Linked DNA regions of Blastopirellula marina. Each later gene encodes a partner of the first gene's protein in a complex. Links are inferred from orthologs where the notes say so. Each region holds a gene or a part of one and is shown in the gene's direction. Other genes may lie near its edges. The genes, in order: smc and C5Y96_RS07320.

Region 1 (9,110 bases):
TCCGGGAGGAAGGCCGCGCGGATGATCTACCTACGATTCCTTTACCAGGGCTGGCAAGCACTGCTGTCCGAGGTGATGATCTTCGCCGTGCGGTGCTATCAGTACACGCTCAGTCCTTGGATCGGACAGTCGTGCCGCTTCTACCCAACGTGCAGCAACTACTTTATTGGTGCCGTGCGAAAGTATGGCCCTATTTCGGGGGCCCTGCGCGGCGCGTACCGGATTTTGCGCTGTAACCCCTTCTGTAAAAGCGGCTTCGACCCGCCGTAAGCCTAAACCGAATGGGAAATTGCTCTTGATCGTGCTATCAGATTTTCCTACTCTTTGCCGCATCTAGATCCGGGGGAAGGGAATTCTTCGGACTACTACCGTAGGTTTTTGACGGACCAGCAATCCAATGCCACGGCACGGACGCTCTCATACGGCTTACCTTTTTTCGACACTTGGCCTGATCGCGGTTGGGGTTATCCTCACCTCGGGGTGTACTGCCCCGTGGACCAGCGACAGTGGTTCGTCGATGAGCTATCTCAATCCCTGGTCTAGCGACGACAAGGAAAAAGACGAGCCTTCGCACGACTGGGAAAAGATCCGGACCGTCGGGGATCTGACCGTTCCTGGTGGCATGAACAACGCCAAGATCAAAGGGGTGACGCTCGTCACGGGGCTTCATGGCACCGGTAGCGATCCTCCACCTTCGCAGGCCCGCGATCTTTTGCTCAACGAAATGCGAGTCCTGCAAGTCGATCAACCACAACAGTGGCTGGCCTCGCCGCATACGGCTTTGGTCATGATGGAAGCGATCATTCCACCAGGAGCACGCAAAGGGGATACAATCGACGTCGTCGTCTTCGCCCCGCCCGAGACCGATACGACCAGCCTGGAAAACGGCTATTCGCCATCAACCCGAATGTCGGAAATGGCCTTCCTGGGTGGCCGAGCACGCAAAGGCAACGACATCGCGATGGCCTCGGGACCAGTCGTATTGGACAGCGTGATCGAAGGAAACAGCAGCAAGGCAAACATGCGACGCGGCCACATCCTGGGTGGAGCTGTAATGTTGGAAGAACGCCCGCTGGCACTCGGCCTGATCGAAGGAGAGGTCTCGATCGCTGCGAGTGCCTCGATCGGTGCCGCGATCAACAACCGCTTCCACATGTACCGCGAAGGGACCAAGCAAGGGGTCGCCACGCCGATGACCGACAAGTTGATCACGCTGGACATTCACCCGCGTTACAAAGACAGTATTTCGCGTTACGTACGGGTCATTCGCTTCATCCCGCTTTCGCGATCGACGGAATTCCGTCAACGCTACCTGGCCGAGTGTGAAGCCGAATTGCTGGAAGAATCAACCGCTCAGGCAGGTGCGCTCAAGCTGGAAGCAATTGGCAAAGAAGCGATCCCATCGCTGAAGAAGGGGCTCGAATCGCAAAACGAATTGGTTCGTTTTTGCTCGGCGGAAGCCTTGGCTTACCTGAACGATTCGGCCTGTATCGAGCCTCTTACCGAGGCGGCCCGCACCAACAACGGCTTCCGTTTTCGTGCGTTGCAAGCGCTTGGCTCGTTTGACGACTTGGATGTGATCGACAGCCTGGAAGGCCTGCTGCACGAAGAAAGTGCCGAAGCTCGCTATGGTGCTTTCGATCAGCTGAAGAAGCGATCGAATCAGTTGCCATCGATCGCTGGCGAACTGTTGGATAACCATGTGCAGTTGCATCACGTGCGATCGGCATCCTCGCCGATGGTTCACTTCCGTTTGAAGGACCGGCCTGAAATTGCCATCTTCGGGACCGACGTGCGTCTTAACGGCGATGTGGCCTTCGTCGGGCAGAATGGTCTCACGATCCGCTCGTCTGGGCATCGTAAGGTCACCGTTACCCGCTTCCAGCCAGGGGGTGGCGAGCTGGATAAGGAATGCTCGAACGACCTGAAGGAAGTCATCAAGGCCCTCACCGAGATCGAGTGTGGCTATGGCGAGATCGTCCGAAATATCTTCGCCCTGCGTAACGAGGGGTACCTGACCGCTCGTGTCGAGGTGAATGCGATGCCGCGTCCTGACCGCAATTATGTCCGCTCGGAAGAGCTGATGGCCCAGGAGTCGGACGAGGACGAAAACCTCACGGATAACTTCTCCCAGTCGTCAGAATCTGCCAAAACCGAAGAGTCTTCCGAAGTAACCACCTACGCGGAAGGGGATGACACCTTGATCCCGTCGTTCGATTAGAGGACTCTGGAGTGTTTATCCACTGTGTCCCTTTAATCTGCCCCTGGGTCGGAGCCGAATATGCTGAAAGCCTTAGAGCTTCACGGCTTTAAGAGTTTTGCCGACAAGACTCGTCTGGAATTCCCCGCGGGAATTACGGTCGTTGTCGGCCCCAACGGTTCCGGCAAATCGAATATCGTCGATGCGATCAAGTGGGTTCTCGGGGAACAGAGTGCCAAGAGCCTGCGTGGCAAGGAGATGGCCGACGTCATCTTCAAAGGCTCTAGCGCCCATGGCCGTAAGCCGATGAACGCCGCCGAGGCGACCATCATCTTCGATAACGCCGAAGGGACCTTGCCGATCGATGCCCCCGAAGTCCACGTCACGCGGCGTGTGTTTCGTAGTGGTGAAGGCGAGTATCTCATCAATCGGCATCCCTGCCGCCTGCGTGACGTGAAGGACCTGTGCCGCGGAACCGGTATCGGCACCGACGCCTACAGCATCATCGAGCAGGGAAAGGTCGATACGCTGCTCCAGGCATCGCCGCGCGATCGCCGAGCCGTGTTTGAAGAAGCCGCCGGTATCAGCCGCTTCAAGGCTAAGAAGCTGGAGACGCAGCGGCGGCTCGACCGGGTTGACCAGAACCTGGTGCGGCTGTCGGACATCGTTGAAGAAGTTGGCTCCCGCTATCGCAGCATCAAAGCCCAGGCCGGCAAAGCTCAGAAGTACCGCGAATACACCGAGCGACTGCAGCTGCTGCGCACCGTCGTGGGAATGGAGGACTGGAACAGCCTGTCGGTCCGGGTCGAGCAGTATTCGAGTGAACTCGAAGCGCTTCGTAAAGATCAAGCCAATGCTCAGGAAGTCATCTCGACGGCGGAAGCTGGCCTCGAAGGAGCGGAAGCGAAGCTGTTCGAGATGCAGGCCGGCCTGACGCAGAAGGAAGAGCAGCACGCCAAGCTCGCCCAGCGGCTGGCTACCCTGCACTCTTCGTCGGGCATGCAGTATCGGCTGCTGAAGGATCTAGAGCAGGAATCGACGTCGTTGTCGGTGAGCCTGGTCCGTAACTTCGGTTCATTGCGGGCGCTGACCACCGACTTTTCGACTTCGCAGCACGATCTTTCTAAAGCGAAGACGCAACGCGACGTCGTTTCGGCCGACCTGGAAAGTGTCGAGGCGGCTACCCAGGAAGTACAGACCGAGATCGAAGCCAGACGCGAGCAAGGGGAAGCCAACCGGCAGCAGCACCTGGAACTGCTGCGGCATGTCTCGACGCTCGACAACGCCTTGGGTGCGGTGAAGGCCCGCATCGAGAGCGATCAGAACCAGTTGGAAGCGATTGAAAAGAGCATCGAGCGCGACGAGACGCGTCTGGGAGAGCATCGTAGCGAGCTCGCTCAGTTGACTCAGGACGAAGGGGGCCTGATCGAGCACCTCTCGACCGCCCAGGCCGACGTGACCGATGCGAAGGGTTCGCTGCGGAAGCAGGAACTGGAAGCGAAAGACATTCAAGCCGACCTCGATGCCCTGTCCCGCCGCCGAGCCGTAGCCGCGGAACGTGCCTCGGTGCTGGATGAACTGGAACGCACCAGCGAAGGGGTGAACTCTGGCGTCAAAGAAATCTTGTCCCGAGCACGCGTCGAACGGCTACCGCTGTTTCAGTCGGTGATCGGCCTGGTGGCCGACGTGGTGCGTGTCGATGTTGAATATGCCCGGCTGATTGAAATCGCCCTGGGGGATTCGGCCCAGCTGGTGATTCTGGAAAACGGCGAGCTACTGCAGCAAGTGCTTGAGCGAGAAGTGATCTTCCCTGGCCGTGTTGGCCTGCTCGATATGCAGTCACTACCGGCTCGCGATAATGCAGAGCCGCCTGGGCTGCGGCACGAACCGGGCGTGATGGGGAATGCCCTCGACTTTGTCGAAGCGGAAGACGAATTCCAACCGGTGGCGTCGTTCCTGCTGGGTGGCATCTGGTTCGTCGACAATGCCCGCAGTGCGCTGGAACTGAAGAAGCGTTACAAGCAGCCGCTTCGCTTTGTTACGCGCGACGGCGAGATGCTGGAAGCGGACGGCCGCGTTTATGCCGGGCCCACGACCAATATCGGTGGTATTATCTCGCGGCGAAGCGAACTGCGAGCCCTGCGCAATGAAGTCGACAAGCTGCAGCAGGCCCTCGAGAAAAAGCAAGCGATCCTGGAAGAAGTTCAGACCGCCGTTGCCCAGCAGAAGCAAGCCTTGGAAGACCTGGTCGGTCAGCAGCAAGAGGCCTCGTCGGTGCTGACTGAGCACCGGTTGGTGAAGCAGCGGCTTGAGTCACGCATTACCGATGCCGACAGCGAACTAGCCAAGCGTGTCGAACAGCGCGAAACGATTACCGTTCGCATCGAGAACGACCAGAAGCAGTTGGCCGAGAAAGAACAAGAGCTCACGTCGACCCGAGAAACGATCGCCCAGCTCGAACGCGACAGCGAAGGCCTGACGCAGGTTCTCGGCGAACTGGAAGCGAGCCTGAGCGATAGCCGCAGCCAGATCACCGGCCTAAAGGTGGAACTGGCCCGAGCCGAGCAGCAGGTCGAAGCTCACCAGGCCAGCAGCGAGCGGCTGCAAGCGAACCTCGACGAACGCAAGGCGGCCATCCAAGAGATTCACGCCTCGATCGACCAGAATCGTACCAAGCTCGAGAATCAGCAGTTGGAAATCTTACGGGCAACTAGCGAGTACGCCTCGGCGATGCTGCAATTGACCGAGTCGCAGGAACAACTGACAACCGAGCGGGCAGCCCGGAAAGAACTGGAGAAAGCGAAGTCAGAGCACACGGCCCGCCTGGTCGAGGCCCGTCAGAAGCAGCGTACGGCCGACGATCAACTGCACCGCAAGGAACTTGCCTTCACCGATCTGCGGCACGAACGGAGCACGCTCGAGCGGCGTCTGCGCGACGACTATCAGATCGAGATCTCAGAAGTCGAACTCGATATCCAGGAGATCGAACTGCCCGGGGACCGGGCCGCGATCGACGAAGAGATTGCCGACCTGCGGCGGAAGATCAGCAACATCGGTTCGGTCAACATGGAAGCGCTCAAGGAGCTCGACGAGTTCCAGGCCCGCTTCGAGCAACTCGATGGTCAGCTAAAAGACCTGACTGAAGCGAAGGAATCGCTCGAGAAGATCATCAGCAAGATCAACATCGACAGCCGCCGACTGTTCGAGGAGACTTTGGAAACGGTTCGCAGCAACTTCCAGGTGATGTTCCGCCGCGTGTTCGGCGGTGGTTCGGCCGATATTATCATCGAAGAAGGGGTCGATATCCTGGAAGCTGGCATCGATGTCATCGCCACGCCCCCTGGGAAGAGCTCGCTCAACATCTCGCTGCTTTCCGGTGGCGAACGTGCCCTGACGGCGGTCACGCTGCTGCTGGCCATCTTCCAGTTCCGTCCCAGCCCGTTCTGTATTCTGGACGAAGTGGACGGCCCGCTCGACGAAGCCAACATCGGCCGCTTTGTCGACGTTCTGAACGGCTTTTTGGATTGGACCCGCTTTGTGATCGTGAGCCACTCGAAAGCCACCATGGCCGCCGCCACGACCCTGCACGGGGTGACCATGCAAGAGTCCGGCATCTCGAAACGCGTCAGCGTGCAGTTCGACGACGTCAACGAAACAGGCGACGGCGATATCTCGGTGGCTTAGTGCCTGACTGCCCTGCTATCTAAAAGAATCGCAGCGCCGCTTCGCTGCCGGGTGGAAAACCTTGCTCGGTTAGTTCGGCCTCAATGCGTTTGATTTCCTGCATCGCGGAATCGAAGTCGACTTCTTCATCGTCGATCATGTAAACGATCTCGCCCCCAAGACGTGACTGGACATACTCGACCGCTTTGCGCATCCGCTCGGCGATGGTCGACGGTGCGGCCGCGCGAGGAAGACTGAACAGGAAGGCGAGGTCCTGCGTTTGGAGACGCCCTGCGGCGATCTCTTCGGGCAGGAAGTAGCCAGGCGGGGTTGAGGTTTCGACGCTGAAGTAATAGTCGTCGCCGATGCCGGTGGGATTGATCCAGTGGAAGCAGTCCATGTCTCCCCAGGTTAGTCCCAGGTACAGCATGACGTCCCAGATCTCACGCCCTTCGAACAGCTTTTCATCCGGTGCGACTACGAGAAAGACAATCGTGCGATCGACTTGTTCTGGTAGCCGTGACAGGTAGAGGGTCCGTGCGGCAGCTTCTTCGGGGGTGCGTGTCGGCTTGGATGGTTGCTTCGATGCTGTCGCTGGCCAGTGCCGACTTGATGCCATCGAGCCGTGCCTGATACTTTGCGGCGGTCGCGACTTCGGCATCGTCTTTCCAGGCCGAGAAGTAGTCCCAGGCAATCTTCAGACCGGTGACCTCGGACGGGCCATCGGCCGAGATCAGAAAGGTCCACGAACCGGTGGCGGCGTCTTTGCCGTATAGGGTCAGTCCGCCGTGCTCTTCGCGGAAGGTTTTATCGAATGGCTGATCCAGACGCTGAACGTCGAAGACGCTGCCTGCGGGGAATTGAACGTCGACGATCCAGTCGGTGGCTTCCTCAGGCAGGTACTCTTCACGTTCCCAACTGGGTGCGGTCGCGCCGGGATGGGCAATCGTGCCCAATAGGTGGCTGACATCTTCGCTTCCCTGCGAGGGCAGCACGGCATCGGCGCGGGCTTGCGATTGGCTGCTGGTGCTGAGGTAGAAACCATCGAGCGGGTTTTCTTCAGACAACGTAGGCTCCTCACGGTTACAGCCTGCCAGCAGGCACAAGATCAGCGAGATGAGAAGGAGACGATCGAGCATGGCTCGTCCTTCGAGAATGGTGTTGGACTGGCCGCGATTATAGCAGACCTTTCTGAGAACCCATGAATAAATCGAATCTGCTTTTATCAACGTGGTGTATCGCCATGCATGTCGGACACGACAAGCGTTCTTGGTGGATGTGCTATTCGGGAATGGGTTGCTGCTCGTAGTAGGCAACTCCGATAGTGCGATCGTAGATGATGAAATGATAGAGCCCATCTGCTTGCCAGATCACGCGAAAACCGTCGGCGATCATTTCGTTTCCATAAGAGAGAATCCATGGCAATCGATTGGGGCTAGGGGACGTTGCGTTGACGGCACTTGCTAGTTCTTCCCATCGTCCGTCGTTTTTTGATACCACCGAGTCATGGTTCGATAGCCATGCTCGAAATGGGGCCTCTTGCATCTCGTAGCTGGCCAGAAGCAGCCCACTGCGGTCGCGCTCGTAGGTGATGGCCTGGGCCGCGTCTGGCACCGAAAAGGGAGCATCCGCTACGGCGACATTGGCTCGGTATACCGATTGGTTCGCGTGAGCCCGATAGGTGGCCGGAATCATGATCAGCCCCAGCACCACGCACAGGGCCATGATCTCTCGCAGGGAAACGACGAGACGCTTCTTGGTAGGGTTCTGCTCGGAAAACTTCTTGAGCTTCCAGGCCCATCGTCCGTTGAACCAGAGCGATGCGATCGTCAGCATTCCGATGATCGTCCAGACGACGGATTGCTCACGGCCCCAGATTTCGGTCGAAATGGGTTCGTTGGAATCGATGTCTATCAAGTGCAGAATTACGATCGCGAGATGGAGCATCGCACAGCAAAGTGAGCTTCCCCAAACCGAGAGCCACGCGCCATGCGAGTTCTGATGAAACGTCCCGAGGTATTGGGCGATGATGGTAAGCAGAGCCCAGGCCAGCAGAAGTAGTGCGTTGTAGCTGAGGGAATGCGGCCAAAGCAGTTCCAGCACCACCATCGAGACACTAGCCGCCACGGCAGCTATGACCATGTTGATAACCGAAATCACGATCAATGCCACCGACGGACGAAGCGGGGCTGGTTCTAGCTGTTGGGGTGTATTGTGCTGCGGGTTATCCATCGACGCAGGTTCCGGAAATAAGCGTGCTGTCCCTGAAACGGGAAATGACAGAGGTCCAATCTAAACGGAGGTTGAACCCACCGCAAGAAAAGCTGAGGGGATGCCTAGGGCTCAGCGGCTTGTGGAACGGCAGAAGACCTGCTGTGTGGTTCGATCGTACGTAATGGTCAGGCTGCGGTCTTCCATTCGCCAGCGATAGTTCCAGCCAGCCGTACTGGAATAGCGTTCGTAGAGGTAGTCCTTTTCAAAAACATGGGTCAGCCGTTCTAGCGAGGTTCGCGAAGTGATGGGCTGCAGTGGAAGTTCCGCCGAGCGTGCCTCGAAGGAGCCGACGCCTGCGTCGAACCATTCGAGAAACGCTTGTTCATTGGCCTGGCACTGAAAAACGGTCTCGTTGGCACCCTTCCAGTAGACGATTTGCCTTGAGCCTGCAGGCAGTGACATCGGCGCATCGGCCGCATTGTTCACGCGTCCGAAATTTGGTGTGGGTGTTTCTCGATAGAAAAAGCTGAATACACCGACCACCACACTGACTGCCAGCACGCTTAGCATCAGGTCTTTTAAAGAGATACCTACTCGCCGGGGAGGAGTCAGGCCGAGATCCTCTGCCTGTTTAAGCTCAAGAAACCAGGACCAGTTGCTGATCGTGACACCACTGCTAATGAGGAGAGTCGCGATCAGAACCGCTGAAAAATTCAACGCGCCGGCATACCCGTTACGGCTCGGCACGACTACGGAAAGTAATTGGATTCCGGCCAAGAAGAGCAGACAACTGAAGAGGGCGAGCCCGACGAACACCCAGGCCGTGGAGATCTTACCGTAGCGAAAAGCTCCCCAGTACTGCAACCCAGCCAGAAGCGCCGGCCAGGGGCACAAGATCATCGCGCAAACCGAGTCGTGTGGATCGGCTGAAGTGAGCCCCACCACGCAGATCGCCGTAAGTGCCAGGCAAGCTACGATCACCAGGACGGCGGATGCCTGGTGAAGGATCGAAGGCTGGGGAAAGGGTGGGTTT
Region 2 (7,882 bases), on another replicon or contig:
GGTTCATGGGCGATCGAACTGAAGAGAATGTTTTGCTCGAGAAAATACTCGGCTACCTCAATTTCTCTTCCGGAGACTTCGATGCACGCTTCGCCACAGCGATGGACCATCTGTTTCGCCACGATGCGAAATCTGAGCCAGACGTCCCTATCTGGCAATGGTCGAGGATTGGGCAAACCCTGAAAGAGGGACTCACTCGGCTGAAGACCAGTTCCGCGGCGCTTAACCAAAGCTCGCAGGCCGAGACGGCTCTCCATTATATCTTTGACGTCGTCCTGCCAGGATACCTGGAGTTCCACCACGATCTGCTGTTTCACCAGAGCGGCGAGAGTCTGTTCTCTCCTTACTTCGTGGTGCGAGTAGCCCAGGTTGTTCTGACACAATCCTCCGAGTGGGAAAACGAGCCCCGCGTTCTCAAGAACTGCCTGGATCAACTAAACGACTACATCGGACATCGTCCCGTCCCGGCGCTCGAGACCCGCAAGACTGAACCGTACGCTCACGAGTATTGCCGTCCCATCCCGATTTGGCTGAAAGGGGCCGGCGCATGCCAGAGTCGACATCAAGAGATCGTCGAGAAGACACTGGAACTGCTCGCCAATACGGCTCCCGATATCTTGCAAGATGCGGGATTCGACCCCGCCAAGCTCGTCGAACTGGCAATCGACCCACGAGCCTACGACTTCGAGCATCCCGTTAACAAGCGGCCAAACTATCAGTTTGGTCAGTGGGACCCCGACAGCATCGACATGAGCGGACATTACAATCGCTTTGTCGTGCAGCAAGTCACGTTGGAAGCATTGACGGATCGTGTTGATCGCAACCCTCCGGAAAACCTGAGCCACGACGAGCTCGTTTACGAAGCGGCAGCCGTTCTGGCAGGTGTCATCCTCATGGGGGCCGGTATCAGCGGTAGCGGACCTGGTGCATACTCTTCGGAAACCACTCTATCGAAGCTGGTTCCCGTCATCGCGAACTACCGTGACCGTTTCTACAACCAACTGCTCGACAACTGCCCCGAGTCAATGACTCAGAGGCTCAACGAAGAATCGATCCAGCGGCGTCAACCATTCGGGGCCGCTCGCCAGCACTTGAATGCTTACCTGAGCAATCGCCGAGCAAAGCAGCTCGCGCACGTTCGTCTGGCACTGATCTTCTCGCGGATGGGTTATCCCGACGCGGCAGGCAAGCAGGTCGATATCGTCCCTACTGCATCCGCTCGGATGCAGTGCCGGATCGAGTGCTTCATCACGCTGGCCCATCAAGCCATGCGTCGCGGCGAGCTGAACGAAACGATCGAGTACATTCACCGGATTGTCGATCGTCTGCACCGGGCGATCGAATGCGGAGCGATCGTCGACCCCTGGAACATCCTGGGCTTCGATGGCCAGTTCAGTTTGTTCCCCGCGTATGAAAACAGTGTCCGCGATCATCGCGTCGACGACTTGGCCCGGATGATCGAACAGATCTTCGACCTCATGTCCCAGGCACTCAGCGAAGCGGCCGTTCGCGATGACGAAGCCGTTCGCTCGAAAACGGCCTGGGCATTCGAAGAGTTCAGCATGTGGTGGCATCAATTCGCCACGCACGAGCTTTCCAGCGTCGACAGCCCCAGTGGCGACGAGGCGTTCGCAGCCGCACGACGTGTGGCCGACGCCCTGCGTCTGTGGCACAAGGCCGGGGCGGAAGCTGGCGACATCGCGTTCTGGTCGCCGCACGTCGAAATGTTCGATTCCCCCAAGGCGTACGGCCTGGTGGTTCAAGCGCTGCTCGAACGAAACGACTTCGTCACGACGATGGCACTTTTGATGAACTGGTTGGAGCAGGCCGATGAGATCCCCCTGCATCATCTCGATACGTCGTACTTCAGCATTGCGACACAGTGGATTCTGACCCTCCAGAAACATCGCGAGTCATTGTCCGATACACCTGAGAATCAGGCCGAAACGTGGCAGATGCTGCAGCGGTTCATGGACTTCCAAGAAGCGAACGCCGGCATCTACAACCGAGTCCCCGGCTGGTTCTCGAAACAAGCCAAGAAAGGCCAGTTCGACGAGGAACTCGACGCGTTGTTCCAAGGGGAAGAGCCAAGCGAAGAGGACGACATCTTTCAGGCTGCCTACGAAGACGTCACCTTCACCGACAGTACCGACGATGGCAACGAAGGCGCGATCTTCGAAGGAGGATCGAGTTCGACCGAGTCGAGCGAAGACCTGCAAGCCGAATCACGCCGCGTCAACATGCACATCTCCTTTCTGAGCTGTATCGCCCAGCAGTGGCAGATGGCCGCATTCCAAGCCCTGCGCACCAATGGCGAGCCGGTCGTCATCGAGAAACTGCTTCAGTGGCGTGAGCAGGCGATCACCAACTATCGTGAATTGCTGGAACTGCTGCTAGTCGTGAATCAACACCAGCTAAGCGATATCAGCGGTGACCACCAAGAGATGGTCGAATACGATCGTCAGCGGGCCGTCAAAGAGTTTATGCTCGAGCGGATTATTATGACGACGGTGAGCACTGCTTCGGCAGCTCGAATCCTCTCGTCGGTTGTGGCGGCCGTTGCCCCAGAGCACAAGCAGTCGCTTGATAATCTTGAAAAGGAGATTGGTGCCGAGCAAACACTGGCCGTCGATCTGTTGGCTGCAATCCTGGCAGGCGATGCCGAAGCAGTCCAGCAGCACTTTCCACCGATGCTCAATACGTTGAAAGATAAGCCGCTGCTCTATGTGCCGATCTCGAAGAGAGGTGGCCCACTACGGATTGTCTCGACACGCGTCCGCCAATCGACCATCCGAGAGCTGCTGCACTGGCTACCACGAATTGGACAATACGACTTCTCGCGTCAGATGCTCGACACGGCGCGAAAGATGGAAAACGACAACCCGATCGGGCCCGGAGCCATTACCGAGTTCGACGCGTTGTTTGAAACCGGCTTCCTGGCGATCATCGATGCGGTCGTGGCTTCGTCGGAAAGCTGGGAAGTCGCCAAGGAAGGTACCTCGGAACTCGACAACGCTCTGGTCGAATGCCTGGAACATGTCACGCAAAACCTGTTGATTGTGTGGCTTAATCATAGCCGCACACTGCGGTTGTCGGCGGTCGAGAAGTTTTCCGACCCTGGCCAATGGAAACTTGTGCAAGCTTTCATTCAGCGGTACGGGGCCGACCTGTTCACACAACACTTCTTCAATCGCGGCAACATCCGCAGCATTTTGCATGGCGGCGTGGAAACCTGGATCGAAAAGGTTCGCCAGCAGTGGCCTGAAGACAACTGGCCTTTGTTCATTCAGGCCATGGGCACGAATATCAATCGCACCGAAGCGATTGCCTGTTTCAGCATGGTACTGGAAGCCGTGCTAGAGAACTTTGCCGAGTACCGCGACTACAACAGCACGACCACGCAGAGTGACCGCGGCGAGTACTTATACATGTTCCTCGACTTCCTGCGCCTACGGACCGCGTACGATCGGGTCTCGTGGAACCTCAAACCGATTGTCATGACGCACGAAGTCCTGGTCCGCACTGGCCACGCCGAAGCCGCCCAGATGTGGCGCAAGGCCTTGGCCGACCGCATCGAGGACGAAGCCGACAAGTACGTGAAGAAACTGCGTGAGCTGCAGCGCGAGTACGCCATGCAAATGCCCACGGTTGCCGACCGCATCAAGGAACGCTTCGTCAGGCCATTGGCCGTCGATCGTATCTGCTCGCTGGTCGAACAGGCAATGACCGACATGGGAAGCGAAGACGCCAACACGGCCTTCAAACTGCTGGTCGACGAGGCAGAAGCTTTAGTTGAAGAGCCCAGCGGCGTGGGGCTCGATATCCCGGCCTGGCTCAAGGCCTTGGACGAAGAAGTGACCAAAGTCGAACTCGAAGCTAGCTTCTCGACCGAAAACGAAGCCTGGCAACCTGGCGAAGCGATTCCGCTCAGGAAACTTTCGCTGGAAGAAGTTCACGATCAAATCGACAGCTGGACGACCCATTTCCCTTCCGGTGGAGACGACGAAGAGGAATAATGGAACAGTCCCCTCAGCGCTTGTCCCCTCGCCCCTTTGGGGAGAGGGCTAGGGTAAGGGGCTGAAGCGGGTACATGGGTCGCCCCCTCACCCTAATCCTCTCCCCCGCTGACGGTGCAGAGGGGACCAGATGTCGTAAATCTACAGGTACGCAACCATGAACTTTCGAGTTGAAATCCCCATCTATCGTGGGCCGCTCGATCTTTTGCTGTACCTGGTTCGTAAGCACGAGCTCGATATCGTCGACATCCCTATCGCCCAGGTAACCCAGCAGTACCTGGCCTATCTCGATATTCTCAAGGCGATGGACGTCAACAGCGTGGCCGACTTCCTGGAGATGGCCAGCACGCTTATCGAGATCAAATCGAAGCTGGTCCTACCGCAAGTAGAAGACACGGACGAAGAAACCATCGACGATCCACGCGAGCAACTCGTCGAACGCCTATTGGAATACAAGCGATTCAAAGACGCAGCCAGCTTGCTGGAAGATCAAGGACGCAACTGGCAGCGGCGTTTTACCCGCATTGCTGATGACCTTCCCCCGCGGAAGGTCGATATGGCCGATCAGCCGATCAACGAGGTCGAACTGTGGGACCTGGTCAGTGCGCTTAACCGCCTGCTGAAAGATAGCAAAGCCCAACAACCGACCAATATCGTTTACGACGACACCCCGATCCGTGTGCACATGAAAGCCGTGCATGCGCGGATTGTTCAAGAGGGAAAGGTGCGCTTTCATACTCTTTTTCCTCCAGATGCCGCCAAGACACGCATCATTGGCATCTTCCTCGCCCTACTAGAGCTGATCCGGCACTATAATACGCTGGCACATCAGGACGAGGGAGAAAGCGAGATCTGGATTACCGCCGGCGAAGGATTCACGGCCGAAGTTCATTTCGAAGATGTCGACGAATACGAATCGGGAAAAGCATCGACGGAGTGAACCTGACTTTGCGATGGAACGTCCTTCCCTTCCTCGATCCATGGCAACTCGAATGGGAGCGATCGGCGTAAACGACGCTTCGGCTCCTGATCACACCCCATCTGCCTGATCGAGGGCCACGATGGAATCCCCAGAGATACGCAACTCAGACTTTCACGATCATGCTCGACAACGCACCGCTGCGAAAAATTGAATTCAACGGACTGACGATCGAGGGCTATTCCCGCGCGGCCGTACAAACTTATTGGCGCATCCCCGAAATGAAGCTCGGCTTCGATCTGGGCTTGCAGCCGTGGGACTTCATGGGCACGGCGACCTGGTTTGTTTCTCATGCCCATCTCGATCACATTGCTGCGTTGCCGGTCTATGTGTCGCGTCGACGGCTAATGAAGATGCCCCCGCCGGTGATCTACATGCCAGAGGTCGCGGTTGGCCCTGCCCTGCAGGTACTCAAAGCATTTAGCCGGTTGGATCGCGGCAAGATGCCCTGCACAATCCATCCCGTGCTGCCTGGGGCTGAAATTGAACTCTCGCGCGAGTTGATCGTCAACGCCTACGAAACCAAGCATACCGTCCCTTCGGTTGGATATGTCGTTTCGCAGCGACGTCGCAAACTGAAAGCAGAATACCAAGAGCTTCCAGGGGATCAGATTCGCGATCTCCGCCTTGGCGGCACCGAGGTCACCGAAGAGCATCGTCATCCCATGCTGGCTTATTTGGGAGACAGTCGGGCCGAGGCCATGGACAACAACCCGCAGTTTTACGAAGCCGACATCTTGATCATGGAGATGACATTTGTCTCGCCAGAGCATCGCAAGGAGAAGATTCACAAGATGGGTCACATTCACTTGGATGACGTTGTGGCGCGGCAAGATCGTTTTCAGAACAAGATGATCATCGCCTCGCACTTCAGTACGCGATACAACAATCGCCAGATCCAAGAGCACGTCAAAGCGAAGTTGCCAAACATGCTCGACGGTCGGCTGAACTTGTGGCTATGAGCGCCCCTTCCGGTACGAACGAGTCTCCGCGCAGTGCGTACGTCCATGTCCCTTTCTGTACGCACCGCTGCGGTTACTGCAACTTCACGGTCATCGCCGGCCGTGACGATCTGACTGGGGCCTACTTGGAAGCACTCGAGACGGAACTGGAGCAACTCCGCCAGCCGTACGAGGTCGACACGCTTTTTCTGGGTGGTGGCACCCCGACGCATCTTTCGCCGCAAGAGCTCGAGCGGCTACTTACACTGACGACCAAGTGGTTCCCCTTAGCGGCAGGTGCCGAGCTCAGTGTGGAAGCCAACCCGATCGACATCGTCCCTGAAAAAGTCGATGTGCTTCAATCTGGCGGGGTCAATCGCGTGAGCCTGGGCGTCCAGTCGTTTCGAAGCGATAAGCTGAAACTGCTCGAGCGGGATCATGACCGACGACAGGTCGAAGCCGCCGCTGAGTTACTGCTGCCTCGCATTCCCAATCTCAGCTTCGATCTGATCTTCGCCGCTCCTGGTGAAACGCTGACCCAGTGGGAAGAGGATCTTAGATCGGCCATCGCACTCGGAACCACGCACATCTCGACTTATGGCCTGACGTTCGAAAAAGGAACAACCTTCTGGAATCGACTTCATCACGATCAACTGCACGAAGTCGACGAGGAACTACAGCGCGAGATGTACCTGGCCGCGATCGATTATCTCACCGCAGCAGGCTTCGAGCACTACGAAGTTTCCAACTTCGCTCGACGGGGATATGAAAGCCGTCACAATATGCAGTACTGGCTGGGCAAACGGTATTTTGCTGCAGGGCCCGGGGCATCGCGTCATGTGGGTATGATTCGCGAGACCAACCATCGCAGCACCACCGCCTACATCCGCAGGATGCAACAAGGCACCTCTCCCGTGGCAGAACATGAAGAGCTCACATCGCAGATGAAAGCCACAGAGCTTCTAGTGTTTGGACTACGAATGCTCGCTGGCGTTCACATTCCCACCTTTAAGAAGGATACCGGGATGACTCCCTGGGAGTTGTGCGGGACCAAGATTGACCAGTTTATGGAACTAGGCCTACTAAATCATAGTTATGAGCGCTTACGGTTAACGCGTGAAGGACTATTACTCGCTGATACCATTTGCGTGGAGCTGCTTTGAGCAGAATGCCTGCCAAAGAGCTGGAAAACACCACTCCATTAGGTGCTACGGCACCCATCTTGATATACACAAACATTAAGTCTACTAGGCACGAACAGCCAAATATCGGCGTTCTCTCATAAATTGTGCTTTGTACCGAAGTACCAATCAGGTAGAGTGGATATCCGTGAAGCGAAAAGATTTTCCGACTTCACGCAAAACTCTTACTGCCAACCTTGGTTCAACCAGAATAGCTCTCGACGAAAGAAACGTTCGACTGCTCTTCATCTAACGGAACAAATTGTCGAGGCGTCCATTGCATCGCCTTGGGGGAGTTCCCCGGCGATGTCACACCCCCAATCCTTGGCCAGTTAACCTGGGAGTGACGCCATGATTCAGATTAAACACCGCGATACGGGCGAAGTCCTGTACGAGGTTGATGCAGACGCGTTGGCAGGTGCCAAGCTCGTCGGCAAGAACCTCGCCGGGGCCGACCTTTCTTCGCTTGTTCTTCGTAATTGCGTTTTTGATAGCGACAACCTGGACGAAGTTTGCTTCAAGAATTCAGATCTTGAAGGAGCCAGTTTTATGGGGGCCAGTGTGAAGCATGCCTGCTTCGATGGTGCCAACATGGTTGGCGTGACGATGACCGATGCGATACTCAACGAGTCTTCGCTCAAAGAGGTCAACCTTACCAAAGCCAATCTCCGCTACGCGAAGCTTCACAATTGCGATCTCACCGGTGCCCGACTGGTGGAAGCCGATATCAGCATGTGCGATCTGCGCTGCGATATGCCAGGGGCG

What was found.
Region 2: the proteins of smc (region 1) and C5Y96_RS07320 are in contact, whole or in part, in a crystal structure (PDB 3ZGX), measured with the Bacillus subtilis proteins. The link is inferred for Blastopirellula marina from one-to-one orthologs.

Annotation. Positions count from the first base shown.
Region 1 is NZ_PUIA01000035.1:329,086-338,195, reverse strand. The notes cover bases 1,901-6,084. They hold smc (chromosome segregation protein SMC), read left to right. Parts: upstream 1,901-2,281; coding sequence 2,282-5,884; downstream 5,885-6,084. Other genes in these bases: C5Y96_RS11265 (cell division protein ZipA C-terminal FtsZ-binding domain-containing protein), read right to left, coding at 5,904-6,084; C5Y96_RS11275 (flagellar basal body P-ring protein FlgI), read left to right, coding at 1,901-2,221. Outside these bases: rnpA (ribonuclease P protein component), read left to right, coding at 1-25; membrane protein insertion efficiency factor YidD, read left to right, coding at 22-270; more of C5Y96_RS11275, read left to right, coding at 398-1,900; more of C5Y96_RS11265, read right to left, coding at 6,085-6,305; C5Y96_RS27765 (hypothetical protein), read right to left, coding at 6,328-7,002; C5Y96_RS11255 (hypothetical protein), read right to left, coding at 7,145-8,095; C5Y96_RS11250 (hypothetical protein), read right to left, coding at 8,207-9,110. UniProt on the Bacillus subtilis protein: Required for chromosome condensation and partitioning.
Region 2 is NZ_PUIA01000017.1:333,219-341,100, forward strand. What follows is about bases 3,109-6,064. They hold C5Y96_RS07320 (segregation and condensation protein A), read left to right. Parts: upstream 3,109-4,173; coding sequence 4,174-4,956; downstream 4,957-6,064. Other genes in these bases: C5Y96_RS07315 (hypothetical protein), read left to right, coding at 3,109-4,016; C5Y96_RS07325 (MBL fold metallo-hydrolase), read left to right, coding at 5,118-5,957; hemW (radical SAM family heme chaperone HemW), read left to right, coding at 5,954-6,064. Outside these bases: more of C5Y96_RS07315, read left to right, coding at 6-3,108; more of hemW, read left to right, coding at 6,065-7,099; C5Y96_RS07335 (pentapeptide repeat-containing protein), read left to right, coding at 7,469-7,882. UniProt on the Bacillus subtilis protein: Participates in chromosomal partition during cell division. May act via the formation of a condensin-like complex containing Smc and ScpB that pull DNA away from mid-cell into both cell halves.